Regions from separate parts of the Lysinibacillus sp. NPDC093688 genome, predicted to be linked through region 1. Evidence: riboswitches for the same ligand, from Rfam matches in the RefSeq annotation. Region 1 holds a riboswitch; the other holds the start of a gene.
What was found. A riboswitch is a leader RNA that binds a small molecule or an ion and turns the genes downstream of it on or off. The one in region 1 is predicted to bind glycine.

Region 1 (4,440 bases):
GTTACATTTATTTTAGCGTGTATGGAACGAGGATTACCTTTTGTTTTAGAACGAGTAGATGTTGAACCTACAGGTGACACCTTCAATTCAATCATTCGTTTAGAAAGCCATCAGCCTGGAAAACCTTTTAATCCAATGATTAATGCAGGAGCAATTACAGTATCCTCTATGCTTGACGGAAATTCTCCGCAAGAGAAGGTTTCGAAAATTCTCCAATTTTTAGAACAAATGGTTGGCAAGGAATTAAAGGTTAATGAAGAGGTTTATCAATCGGAGTGGCAAACTGCAAATCGAAATCGTTCATTAGCCTATTATTTAATGGATTCTGGCTTTTTAGACTGTCCCGTAGAGGAGGCATTAGAGGTTTATTTGAAACAGTGTGCTATTGAAGTAAATGTTTCAGATTTAGCGATGATTGGTTTAGTCATCGCCAATGATGGCTACCACCCTCTATTAAATAAACAGCTCTTTCCAAAGCAAGTAGCAAAATTAGCAAAGGCATTGATGGTTACTTGCGGTATGTATAATGCTTCTGGTAAATTTGCTGCATTTATCGGGTTACCCGCTAAAAGTGGCGTTTCTGGAGCGATTTTGGCGGCTGTGCCAAGTCATGCAGGCTTAGATTCACCTTTTCCTGCTGGGTGCGGTATTGGCATATATGGACCAGCAATTGATGACATCGGGAACAGCGTAGCCGGAGTGAATTTACTTAAGCATATCGCTACCGAGTGGAATATGAATATTTTTTAACCAATGAAAGAAAGATGACTTCAGTATATGGAGTCATCTTTTTTTACTTCATTCAGCGGATTTCTAAACATCCGCCAATATTATACCGTTAATTTGCAATAAAAAAGCCCTGAATAGCTTCACATTGCTTAAAGTGTCCCTATCCAGGGCAATACAACTAGCGTATTGCTTTCTTTCTTTTCATCTTATAAATAATCAGCAGCAAAATAAACCAAATTGGTGTCAATAGTAATGCTGTACGAGTTGCCTCTGAAATGAACATCACTACTAATAGAAATGCAAAGAAAGCAAGTACTAAATAGTTTACGAACGGAGTGAAAGGTGCCTTGAAAATTGATGCTTCATGAAGTGCACGATTTTTACGTTTATAGATGATATGAGAGATTAAAATAATACTCCACACCCAGATAAAGCAAATGGCACTAATTGTTGTCACAACACTAAAGGCGTTTTCAGGCATTAATTTACTTAGTAATGCACCAGCGGATACAACAATTGCAGACACAACAAGTGCGTTACTTGGTACACTGTTTTTATTGAGCTTTGCAAACATTGGCGAAGCTTGCTTGTTGTTTCCAAGATTAAAAAGCATGCGGCTTGTAGAAAATAAACCACTATTACCAGCCGAAGCAGCAGATGTTAGAACGACAAAATTTATAATACCTGCAGCAATTGGAATACCAGCTAGTGTAAATACTTGTACAAATGGACTACTAGAGGCAGACATTTCATTCCAAGGATTAATGCATAAAATAACAAATAACGCCCCTACGTAGAATAATAAAATGCGTATTGGAATTTTGTTAATGGCAGAAGGAATGTTTTTTTTGGGATTGGCCGTTTCAGCAGCAGAAACCCCTACTAACTCGACACCAACAAAAGCGAAAACAACCATTTGGAATGCCATTAGGAATCCGTGTATGCCATTCGGGAATAACCCGCCATGTGCCCAAAGATTTTCAACAGAAACTGTACCAGAGCTTGTTTGAAAACCTGTAAATAACATGAATAGTCCAATCACAATCAATGCAACAATTGTAATGACTTTTATAAGTGCAAACCAAAACTCTAGTTCGCCAAATAGTTTTACAGTTAATAAATTCAACATTAATAACAGTACTAAACAGCCAATTGCAGGCACCCATTGTGGTATATCAAACCAATATTGTACATAAACGCCGACAGCAATAATATCTGCCATAGCGGTCATAATCCAGCAGAACCAGTATGTCCAGCCGGTGATGTAACCTGCCCAAGGACCTATGTATTCGGATGCGAAATCAGTAAATGATGTATAGCCAGCATTTGATAATAACAGTTCACCTAACGCCCGCATGACGAAAAATAAGGCGGTTCCGACAATTAGATAGGCAAAGATGATGGAAGGTCCCGCTAAAGCAATGGCTTTACCAGAGCCTAAAAATAAACCAGTACCGATTGTTCCGCCAATCGCAATGAGCTGCACATGGCGATTTTTTAAATCACGTTTTAATTGTTGTTGTTGTTCCACGTTGCTCCCCCTCAAAGATACGTAAAAACTATGACTGGAAATAAAAAAGAGACTAGTAGTGACACTAGTCTCGTAAACGACAGAATAACAAATACCAATTGCGAATGTTGTATGCAAAAAAAGAAAACATTCGTGTGGTATAGCTTTCATGATGAAAGTTGATATTACTCCTCTGTCCTTTTGCCTGAGATAGTGAACCCTTCGGCGACGCAAAATGCGCTCTCTCCAGAACTGCTCCTGCTATAGTTTTATCCATAGCATTCATAGCTTGTATTGTATGTCTTGATGACATTATTTTAAGATATTATACATCCTATCAGTGCTACCATAATTATTCAAGGGTAAATTTCAGTCATTTTCTGAAAAAAAGAAGATTGGAGTTCGTCTAGGTAAATATTTTACGAAAAATAGTATTTTTAGACATACGTTAAAATATGGATAATAGTTAGTGTTTGGTATGAAGGGTTAAAAGAGGCGAGGAACGTGTGAGGGAAGCAGCTAGAATTTGGGTATAGGAAGTTGAATGTGAGCATTATATTGCCTCACGTTGTTGCTCTACTTTTTTCTGGCCTATGTACGATCAAGAACTTGGTGAGCAAGAAATAAGTTGTCAGACGTTAAATAATAAATATAATATAGTAGAAACTCAGAATTTTTCGCAAAAAGTAAACCATCTCATAGTCATTTGAGATGGTTTCTTTTCGTTTAAAACAAAGTGATATAGTAGTCACGAATGCCTTAACGATTTTTTAAAATTATTTTTTGGACTTTATTTTACCTGTCCAAGTACGGAAGCCGCCTTGAAGTTGGTAAATTTGGTTGTAGCCACGTTTTTTAAGAAATAGAGCAGCACGTGCGCTACGGCCTGTATTTTGACAGTATAAATATACTGGTAAATCTGGGCGAATTTCTTTGTGACGTTGACGTAGAGTTGTTGAAGGAACATTTCGTGCACCAAGAATGTGACCTGCATCAAATTCTTTTTGCTCACGTACATCGATAAGCTGTGCTCTACGATAGCCTTCAATAAATTGTTCTTGTGTTAGGTTTGTTACGGCTTTTTTTAGTCGTAGTGCATTGATGCCGATATATGCAATTACGACTACTAAAATAACACCGATTGTGATAAGTATGTTCAACAAAATTTCTTACCCCTTTCTATCTTCTTTATTATTATAAAAGATGCGCTAGCGATAGTCCAATGAGTTTGATAAAATTAATTAGATTGTGGCTAGAATTAATCTATCTATATGTATGGATGTTATTAGTGAAAGGTCACAGAATCATTCCACCACATTTTTAGACTTAGGTGGATGATTACTTCAATAAAGAAATAGAACTAAACGCAGAGTGTCAAAATTTTGAGAAACATTATTTTTGGCTCATCTCCAGGAGTCGGATGGCATTTGCTAAAACGTATGCCATATATAGGTTGATTGGAGTGAAGGCTGGGCGACTCCTCGGGGATCAGCGTCACAGATGAGACCCTGCAGCGAAGCGAAGCGGCTCATCGGACGCCCCCAGGAAAGCGCCCAGCCGTAACGGAAATCAACCACACGCTATGGCGATGAGCTTTATTTTGTACACATTCGCAAAGGATAATTTAATATTCGTAGGAGATGAAAATATGACAACTTGGTATTTTCTAAATTCAGGGAAATGTAGCCCATCTTTCAATATGGCATTAGACGAAGCATTACTCGATTGGCATAGTGAAGGTTTAATTCCACCAGTCATTCGTTTTTATGAGTGGGAGCCAGCAACTCTTTCGATTGGCTATTTTCAGCAGGCGAAAAGAGATATTAATTTCGAGGCTGTACAAGAACAAGGTTTAGGCTTTGTTCGTCGACCAACAGGTGGTAGAGCCGTTTTGCATGAACATGAGTTGACATATAGCGTCATTGTTTCAGAAAGCTATCCAGATATGCCTGAATCAGTGACAGAGGCATATAGAGTGTTAAGCGAAGGGATATTGCAAGGTTTTCATAATCTAGGTATGGATGCGTATTTTAGTGTGCCTAATACCGAAGAACAAAGAGCGGACTTAAAGAAACCTAAAAGTGCAGTTTGCTTTGATGCGCCAAGTTGGTATGAGCTTGTAGTAGAAGGTAAAAAAGTAGCAGGTAGTGCACAAACTCGTCAAAAAGGTGTTATTTTACAGCACGGAGCTATTTTACTTG
Region 2 (4,440 bases), on a different contig from region 1:
TAATATCAAGTTCAGATACTTCTGGTAATTCTGCTGCTTCCGCACGTACTAAGTTTGCAGGAAGTAAATCTGCAAGATCAACCTCTGGTACATCAAGGGCTTCTAAGCTGTAGCCTACGCGACCTTCTTTGGTAATTTCAAAAATGAGTGATTGTTTTTCGTTATGCATTAAGAGCCCCCATTTCTGCAACAAGTGCATCAATTTCTTCCTTCGTGCGTAATTCTGTTACAGCGATTAGCACGTGATTTTTAAGAGAGTCATATGTTTGACCTAAAGGATAACCACCGATGATACCTTTTTCAATTAAGCCTTTATTAATTTCTTTCACACATTTACTTGTCTTCACAACGATTTCGTTATAGTGTGCACCTTGGAATGCTACTGTGAAGCCTGCCGCTTCAAAGGCATTTTTAGCATAGCGAGTTTTCGCGATATTTTGCATAGCCATTTCACGAACGCCTTCTTTACCTAGAGCAGTCATTGCTACAGAAGCAGCAAGTGCAAGAAGCGCTTGGTTCGAACAAATATTAGACGTAGCTTTATCACGACGGATATGTTGTTCACGTGCTTGTAATGTTAAAACATAACCACGACGACCTTCACCATCTACTGTTTCACCAACAAGACGACCAGGAACTTTACGCATTAGCTTCGTTGTTACTGCAAAGAAACCACAGTGTGGGCCACCGAATGCTTCAGAAATACCGAAGACCTGTGCATCCCCTACACAAATATCAGCACCTAGCTTACCAGGTGGTGTTAAAATTCCTAGTGCAAGTGGATTTGAAGAGACAACAAATAAACTTTTTGCTTCATGCGCAATATCGCCAATTACTTGTAAGTCCTCTATTTGACCAAAGAAGTTAGGATATTGTGAAATAACAGCTGCCGTATTATCATCAATTAATTCCTTTAAAGCTTCTACATCTGTCACACCATCTTTTTGTGGAACCGTAACAATTTCAATGGATTGACCGTATGCATATGTAGCAACGACATCACGATACTCGGGATGAACCGTTTCAGATACTAAAATTTTCTTACGGCGTGTATGGCCAGCTGCAAGCATACCAGCTTCAGCTAATGCTGTTCCTCCATCATACATAGAAGAGTTTGCTAGATCCATACCTGTAAGCTCTGCAATCATCGTTTGGAATTCAAAAATTGCTTGTAATTCCCCTTGAGAAATCTCTGGTTGATAAGGAGTATACGCTGTGTAAAACTCTGAACGAGAAATAACATGGTCCACGATAACCGGTTTATAGTGGTTGTATACGCCTGCACCTAAAAACGATACGTTAGCATTTGTATCTTTATTTTTCGCAGCCATTGCCGTTAATTCTTTTAATAAAGCTGATTCAGATTTTGCTTCTTTAATATCATATAGGCCTTTAAAACGTACTTTTTCTGGGATATCCTCAAATAACTCATCAACTGAGGATACACCGATTACGTCTAACATTTCTTGTTTATCTTGCTCCGTCATTGGTAAATAACGATGTTTCATAAATGTAGGTCCCTCTTTTCAATATTATTTTGAACGCTTGTAAAACGGTGTTTCAACTGTTACTACTTTTAAGTACTTACCACGAATTTCGATTTCTAATTCAGTTCCGATAGTTGTGAATTGACTGTCAATTAATGCGTGACCAACATTACGTTTAGAAGAAGGAAGCTGTGTACCTGTTGTCACTTCACCGATTTCCTTACCATCCTTAAACACTTTGTAGCCATGACGAGGAATTCCTTTATCAATCATTTCAATGCCCACAATTTTACGTGACAGCCCATTTTCTTTTTGCGCCACTAATGCATCATGACCATTAAAGTCCTCTTTATTTAACTTCACAGCAAAACCAATACCAGCCTCAAGAGGTGAAATTGTTGCTGATAGCTCTTGCCCGTATAATGGAAGACCTGCTTCAAAACGAAGTGTATCACGGCAGCCTAAACCTGCAGGAACCACACCTTTGTCTTTTCCAGCCTCTAAGATTTTACTCCATAATGCTTTAATATCTTCTGGAGAGCCGTATAGTTCAAAACCATCTTCTCCTGTGTAACCGCTACGAGATACTAATGCTTTATGACCAGCAACTTCAACATCTGCTTGGAAACGGAAATATTTAATCGTTTGTAAATCAGTCTCTGTTAATGTTTGAAGAACCTCTTCTGCTAATGGACCTTGAAGGGCAATTTGTGCATAAGCCTCTGATTGGTTGTCGATCGTCACATCATATTGATGTTGATTTTCCATCATCCAATCATAATCTTTTTCAATATTTGACGCGTTCACGCATAATAAATAATGATTGTCTGCTAATTTATACGTTAATAAATCATCGACAACACCACCATCTTCATAGCACATTGCATTATATTGCGCTTGACCTACTGCAATTTTGGAAATATCATTTGTCAAAAGATTTTGTAAAAAATCTAGTGAATTAGGTCCAGTTACTAAAATCTCACCCATATGTGATACATCAAATAAGCCAGCACGATTACGTACTGCATCATGCTCTTCTTTAATAGAAGAGAATTGCACTGGTAATTCCCATCCACCGAAGTCAATTGTTTTACCGCCATGTTTTGCATATTCTTCAAATAGAGGTGTACGTTTTAATTCGTTCGTCATTGTTTTTGCCCCCTTATTGTTCGTTACATTTTTACTGGTAGTAGTTCGTCTGTTTTTTTAGTTGTACAGTCATGCTTTCCCTGTTTGTTCATCCAAATAAAGAGGAACTAACAACATTAGGTAAAACATTTTGACATAAAAAAAGACAGACGAACCCCTTTTCGGGATTCTCTGTCCTTGCACCTGAAAGTTACACCAGACTGGCTCGCATTGCTACAATGCCAATCAGCCGGCTTTCCCCTTTGGTGGCTGTTGTAATACAGCTCTCTCCAGAGTTGCGTCTTATACGAGTCCTTTTACCTGAGAGATTCATAACACTTTGTTACTTGCTCCTTCGGTGACGTCTACACGTGCTCTCCCCGTATAATCATCCGCCCAAGTATCAACTTGGTACTATTTAGTATTCAATGAACATTAAGTAACTTATTTGTCTATATCCTAACATTAATTGCATTGAAAAGGCAATCATTTTTTAATTTATATTAAAACACGAACATTAAAATAAACATAATGCATTATAGTTCGCCTTTTAGCCTTTTAACTTGGAATACTAAATACTCAAGAATTTGGCGGATTGTTCTCCCCTCCGTTAACACTTGTATATGCCCTACTTCACGATAGAACTTTCTTCTGTAATGATACAGCTGCTCTAAATCCTCTTTCGTCGAGCTCTGTACAATCGGTCTGTTCGGATCATGCTGTATTCGTTTGTAAATATCTTCGAATGTCGCATCTAAAAAAAATACGAGTCCACTACGTCTCATTATTTTTCGATTTTCAGCATTGATTGCCACTCCACCGCCTGTTGAAATAATACAAGCTTCGTCTCGGAAGTTTTTCAAAAATTCTGTTTCTATTTCTCGAAAACGCGCTTCTCCGTATTTTTCAAATATCTGCGGAATTGTCATACCCTGCTGTCTAACAATCTCACGATCCATATCGTAATAAGGCATCTTTAACAAATAGCTTAAACGTCTTCCTAACGCACTTTTTCCGGAGCCCATAAAGCCAACTAAATATATTTTTCGCATTCGAATCACCTTCTTATAACTACGATTCTACACTGTCTGACAAAATTTGTCCTAATAAATTTATCGCAGCTCGAACATTCAGCTTTTCTAGGCAATCATATGTTCGAAACTGAATCTCATAAGACGTACAATACGTAAGGACAAAAGTAGTTACAAAAAATAATAATGCAATCGCAATTAAAAAAATAGCCCCTTTGTCATTTTTCAATAACTGGAACATAGAAAGTTCGCTCCTTTTTAATACCACTTGGAAGTTCAACAGCTACTGTTAACATATTTTCTTCATATTTGAACTGGCATTTATTAATACCAATCAGCATCGGTACATGACCACCATTCACTTGATCACGAATAATATTGCTGTAACAATCAATATTATGAATGGTATCTGCTACTTGGAAGGTTATTCTCTTTTGATCTTTTCGAATCGTAAATGAAGAAATATCATTTACATACATATTCAAATCATAAACAAAAAGCTCCCACTTTGATTGTTCATCAGATAGCACCGTTGTTTTCATTTCTGCAAACCAAAGCATAATGAACACAACAAGATACGCAATAAGCACAAATACAACTAATTGAAACAATGCTTCTAATAATGTATAGCCTCTCTCATTCATCGACTTCACCTGGCAGTTGTATACATTTTTTACGTAATTCTCGCGTATTTTGAAAGCTTACGCATATCCCTTGCCCATTCATAAACCACTTAAATTCTATATTTTCAATTATTTTAGTACCTTCCGTTTGCTGTAGATAGCGATAATGCT

Region 2: linked by a shared signal. The riboswitch ahead of gcvT (glycine cleavage system aminomethyltransferase GcvT) and the one ahead of ACQKN2_RS12070 (amino acid permease) in region 1 are both predicted to bind glycine.

The regions. Positions count from the first base shown of each region.
Region 1 covers NZ_JBNNUX010000013.1:31,830-36,269, forward strand. The annotation lists gene ACQKN2_RS12065 (glutaminase) at 1-750, shown strand, start outside; gene ACQKN2_RS12070 (amino acid permease) at 908-2,260, opposite strand; glycine riboswitch at 2,423-2,499, opposite strand; gene ACQKN2_RS12075 (rhodanese-like domain-containing protein) at 3,016-3,399, opposite strand; gene ACQKN2_RS12080 (lipoate--protein ligase family protein) at 3,888-4,440, shown strand, end outside.
Region 2 covers NZ_JBNNUX010000020.1:21,441-25,880, forward strand. The annotation lists gene gcvPB (aminomethyl-transferring glycine dehydrogenase subunit GcvPB) at 1-169, opposite strand, end outside; gene gcvPA (aminomethyl-transferring glycine dehydrogenase subunit GcvPA) at 162-1,508, opposite strand; gene gcvT (glycine cleavage system aminomethyltransferase GcvT) at 1,533-2,636, opposite strand; glycine riboswitch at 2,915-3,007, opposite strand; gene ACQKN2_RS15790 (shikimate kinase) at 3,152-3,667, opposite strand; gene ACQKN2_RS15795 (hypothetical protein) at 3,687-3,887, opposite strand; gene comGF (competence type IV pilus minor pilin ComGF) at 3,865-4,290, opposite strand; gene ACQKN2_RS15805 (hypothetical protein) at 4,283-4,440, opposite strand, start outside.